DNA from 2 places in the Paraclostridium sp. genome. Region 1 is predicted to be linked to the other one. Evidence: a T-box and tRNA genes for the amino acid it is inferred to sense, from the RefSeq annotation. Region 1 holds a T-box; the other holds one or more tRNA genes.
What was found. A T-box is a leader RNA that pairs with one kind of tRNA and senses whether it is charged. The one in region 1 lies ahead of ACRCYC_RS16015 (valine--tRNA ligase), so its partner is inferred to be a tRNA-Val.

Region 1 (2,265 bases):
GATAGAGATTGGATAAAACTACAAAATAAGTAGTTTTATTTTTTTGTACTAATATTTTAACGACTATAAACATATTTATTAAATAAAGGCTATAGAGATTGAAATTAGTGTCAATAATAATTATTAATATAGTGCTTATTAATAATATAAAGGGGAAATGGGGATGAAAAGAAGGATTAAACCTATTTTTTTAAATATGTTTATAGTAATATTGCTTTTAGTTTTAATATTTATTACATATGGCAACATAGTTGGAATATCGAATGATAAAGTTAATAGTAACAATAACATAGAGATAAATTTATTAAATAGTGAAAATTTAACACTGACACAACTTATGATACAAACAAGTAATATATGCAATAGAGGACCAAGACCTAAACCAGAAAAAATTGCGTATATAACTATAGATGATGGTCCTTCAAAATACACAAATGATATACTGAAAATATTAAACAAAAACAATGTGAAGGCTACTTTTTTTATGGTAGAAGGTAATATGAAAAAATACCAAGAATCATTGAAAAATATGGCTAATCAAAAACATGCTCTAGGTTTTCATAGTGTAAGTCATGATATAAATATTTTGTATAAAACTCCACAGTCAGCAGTAAATGAATTTGATAAGTGTAAAGAGACATTAGAAGAAATTACAAATCAAAAATCAAACCTTATAAGGTTACCTTATGGAAGTAAACCATATGCCTCAAAAGAAGATTATGATGCACTAGTAAATGCTGGGTATAAAATATGGGACTGGAATTTAGATACAGAAGACTGGAGAGCAACACCTAAAGACATAGTGGATAATGTAGCAAAATATTCAGGACAGCATAAAGAAATAGTTTTACTTATGCACGAAAAAGAACAAAGTGTAAAAGCTCTTCAAGGAATAATAGATGTATTAAAATCGAAAGGGTATACAATTCTTCCTATAGATGAAAGAGATACGCCTAAAAATTATTGGAAACAAAATTTAACTAACTGAATATAATATTTATAAACATTGACAATAATAATAGTGATTATATATAATTAATAGATAATAAGAATATTTAAAAACTGAGAAAAAGAGGAGTATGCAAACTCAACTTACAGAGAGGAAAGTTCACCGGCTGAAAAACTTTCTAAGAAATGAATTGCAGAATGTAGCTTTGGAGTTTCTAAGCTGAAGTAGTAGTAGGCCTAGACGGTGAGAATCGTTAAATTTATTAAGTGTTATATATGAATTGATTTAAATTCATATATAAAATTAAGGTGGTAACGCGAGCTCTTCGTCCTTAAATGGATGGGGAGCTCTTTTTAATTTTCAAATATATAAAATACAAATAGGAGGAATCTATATGGAAAATACTAATTTACCAAAAACGTATAATCCGAAAGACTTTGAATCGAGATTATATTCAAAGTGGGAAGAAGAAGGATTATTTAAATCTAAGCCAGATCCAAATAAAAAGCCGTTTACAATAATGCTTCCCCCACCAAACATAACAGGCCAATTACACATGGGACACGCGCTTGACCATACATTACAAGATATACTTATAAGATGGAAGAGAATGGACGGGTATGAAGCTTTATGGCAACCAGGAACAGACCATGCTTCTATAGCAACAGAGGTTAAGGTTGTTGAAAGAATAAAAGAGCAAGAAGGAAAAACTAAGTACGAATTAGGAAGAGAAGAATTCTTAAATAGAGCTATGGACTGGAGAAATGAGTTTGGTAGAAAAATAGTAGACCAAATGAAACAGTTAGGAGATTCTTGTGACTGGGATAGAGAAAGATTCACAATGGATGAAGGATGTAATGAAGCAGTTACAGAGTTCTTTGTGAAACTATATGAAAAAGGTCAAATATACAAAGGAAACAGAATAATAAACTGGTGTCCAGATTGTAAAACTACATTATCTGATGCAGAAGTTGAGCATGAAGAGCATGATGGAAAGTTCTATCATATAAAATACCCAATAGCTGGTAGTGATGAGTTCCTAGAAATAGCTACAACTAGACCAGAAACAATGTTAGGAGATACAGGTATAGCTGTAAATCCAGAAGATGAGAGATATACTCATTTAGTAGGAAAGCATGCAATACTTCCTATGATAGATAGAGAACTTATAATAGTTGCTGATGATTATGTTGATTTAGATTTCGGGACTGGTGCAGTAAAAATGACTCCAGCTCATGACCCTAATGACTTTGAAGTAGGGCAAAGACATAATCTTGAAAAGATAAATGTAATGAATGAAGATGGAACTATGAACA
Region 2 (2,265 bases), on a different contig from region 1:
TTTTCTATTTTTAAAATATTATGAGTCATAGTATCTAATCTATGGCCAAGAGCACCTACATCAGGACCTGCCATTGCAACTGCATCTCCTTGCAATTCAATAGATTGTATAGTAACTTTTAACGTTTGATTAGGCATTGCATTTTCTATATATAAAGGTCCCGTAGCTGGGTTTACTTTATCGAAATCTATTCTATCTAAATTATCAGTACTACATTTTACTTGATCGCACAAGCAATCATAAGTTTCAAATACTATATTACTTCCTGACTTTACTTTAATTACTGGTTTATTTAAATTTGAAAATGTAAATGTATGATTTTCTTTTTTTATAAAGTTCATAAATTTACCCCCTTTATTTAGTATATATATATTATATTACAAAAAATTTTATAAAAAAAATGAAAAAAGAAAATAAAAATAAAAATGAAATTTTGAATATTTTTATAAAAAATACATAAAATAATACGATAATTATAGGATTAAACCATTGAAAAATAGGGTATTTGAATAATTTAGTTAAAAAAATAAAAAAAAATCACAAAAAGTGTTGACGAAAGTTAACAAAGCTAATATAATAATATTTGTTGGTAAGGCGAACGAAAAAAGTCGAAACAACATCTCAGCCAAATATGATCCATTAGCTCAGTCGGTAGAGCACCTGACTTTTAATCAGGGTGTCCCGCGTTCGAGTCGCGGATGGATCACCATTTTAGGCCCATTGGTCAAGCGGTCAAGACACCGCCCTTTCACGGCGGTAACAGGGGTTCGATTCCCCTATGGGTCACCAATAGTTGTGGGACTATAGCTCAGCTGGGAGAGCACCTGCCTTACAAGCAGGGGGTCACAGGTTCGAGCCCTGTTAGTCCCACCATATATATGCGGCCTGGTAGTTCAGTTGGTTAGAATGCCAGCCTGTCACGCTGGAGGTCGAGGGTTCGAGTCCCTTCCAGGTCGCCAAAACACACATTGCTAGTGTGGCTCAACGGTAGAGCAGCTGACTTGTAATCAGCAGGTTGTAGGTTCGATTCCTATCACTAGCTCCATAAAAAGATGATCCATTAGCTCAGTCGGTAGAGCACCTGACTTTTAATCAGGGTGTCCCGCGTTCGAGTCGCGGATGGATCACCATTTTTTTTTGCAATAAATTAGGCCCATTGGTCAAGCGGTCAAGACACCGCCCTTTCACGGCGGTAACAGGGGTTCGATTCCCCTATGGGTCACCAGTTTTGGGATTATAGCTCAGCTGGGAGAGCACCTGCCTTACAAGCAGGGGGTCACAGGTTCGAGCCCTGTTAATCCCACCAGTTAAAAACTCTTGGATATTATCCAGGAGTTTTTTTGTGTTTAAAATAGTATTTCTTAAGGTTTATGGAAAAATTAGGTATAATAGTTATGTAAGAATATAAAAAAGATATATAGATACAGGGGATAATATGATAGAAATAATTTTATGTGAAGATCAAATACAACATCAGAAAACGATAGAAAAGTTTCTCAAACAAATGTTAGAAGAAAATAGTATTGAGTATAATTTAAAAATATATAAAAGTGGGGAAGAATTATTAAATAATTATCCTATAAATAGGGATATATTTATATTAGATATCCAAATGCAAAAAATAAATGGAATGGATGTTGCTAGAAAAATAAGAGAAATAGATAAAAATAACCCAGAAATAATTTTTACAACATCACTTATTGAATATATACAAGAAGGGTATGAAGTTAGGGCTTATAGGTATTTATTAAAGCCTATAAAATATGAAGAGTTAAAAAAACATATTTTAAGTTGTATAAATGAGATTGTAAATAAAAAAAACAAGTTTATATTAGTTGAAAATAAGAGTGAAACTTATAAAATAGACATATCAGATATAACATATATTGAAATACAAAGACAAGATATGAGCATACATACAGAAAATAAAATTTATGAAACAAAAATGACTATGGATAAAATAGAAGGAGAATTAGAAAATCATAATTTTTATAGGTGTCATAAAAGTTTTTTAGTAAATATAGATTATGTAGAAAATATAAAACAATATGTAGCTATACTTGAAAATAAAGAAGAAGTGTTGATAAGCAGACATAGATTTAAAGATTTTAAAAGTAGATTTTTAAGCTCATTAGGAGAAAAACTATGTTAGAATTTGATTTTATATCAAGGGTAACTATAGGTATAACTACATTTATTGAATATTTTATTTTTATAAAAATTTTAGATTCTATAGAAGAAAGAAGATATAAAAAAAGATATCTG

Region 2: it has a tRNA-Val gene. The T-box ahead of ACRCYC_RS16015 (valine--tRNA ligase) is inferred to sense a tRNA for this amino acid. The anticodon was not compared.

Annotation. Positions count from the first base shown of each region.
Region 1 covers NZ_JBOFKN010000205.1:82,722-84,986, reverse strand. Annotated here, with positions in the region: gene phoU (phosphate signaling complex protein PhoU) at 1-16, shown strand, start outside; gene ACRCYC_RS16020 (polysaccharide deacetylase family protein) at 164-988, shown strand; T-box leader at 1,056-1,285, shown strand; gene ACRCYC_RS16015 (valine--tRNA ligase) at 1,344-2,265, shown strand, end outside.
Region 2 covers NZ_JBOFKN010000212.1:57,057-59,321, reverse strand. Annotated here, with positions in the region: gene ACRCYC_RS16665 (acetamidase/formamidase family protein) at 1-341, opposite strand, end outside; tRNA gene ACRCYC_RS16660 (tRNA-Lys) at 634-709, shown strand; tRNA gene ACRCYC_RS16655 (tRNA-Glu) at 715-789, shown strand; tRNA gene ACRCYC_RS16650 (tRNA-Val) at 798-873, shown strand; tRNA gene ACRCYC_RS16645 (tRNA-Asp) at 883-959, shown strand; tRNA gene ACRCYC_RS16640 (tRNA-Thr) at 971-1,045, shown strand; tRNA gene ACRCYC_RS16635 (tRNA-Lys) at 1,055-1,130, shown strand; tRNA gene ACRCYC_RS16630 (tRNA-Glu) at 1,151-1,225, shown strand; tRNA gene ACRCYC_RS16625 (tRNA-Val) at 1,231-1,306, shown strand; gene ACRCYC_RS16620 (LytR/AlgR family response regulator transcription factor) at 1,436-2,152, shown strand; gene ACRCYC_RS16615 (GHKL domain-containing protein) at 2,146-2,265, shown strand, end outside.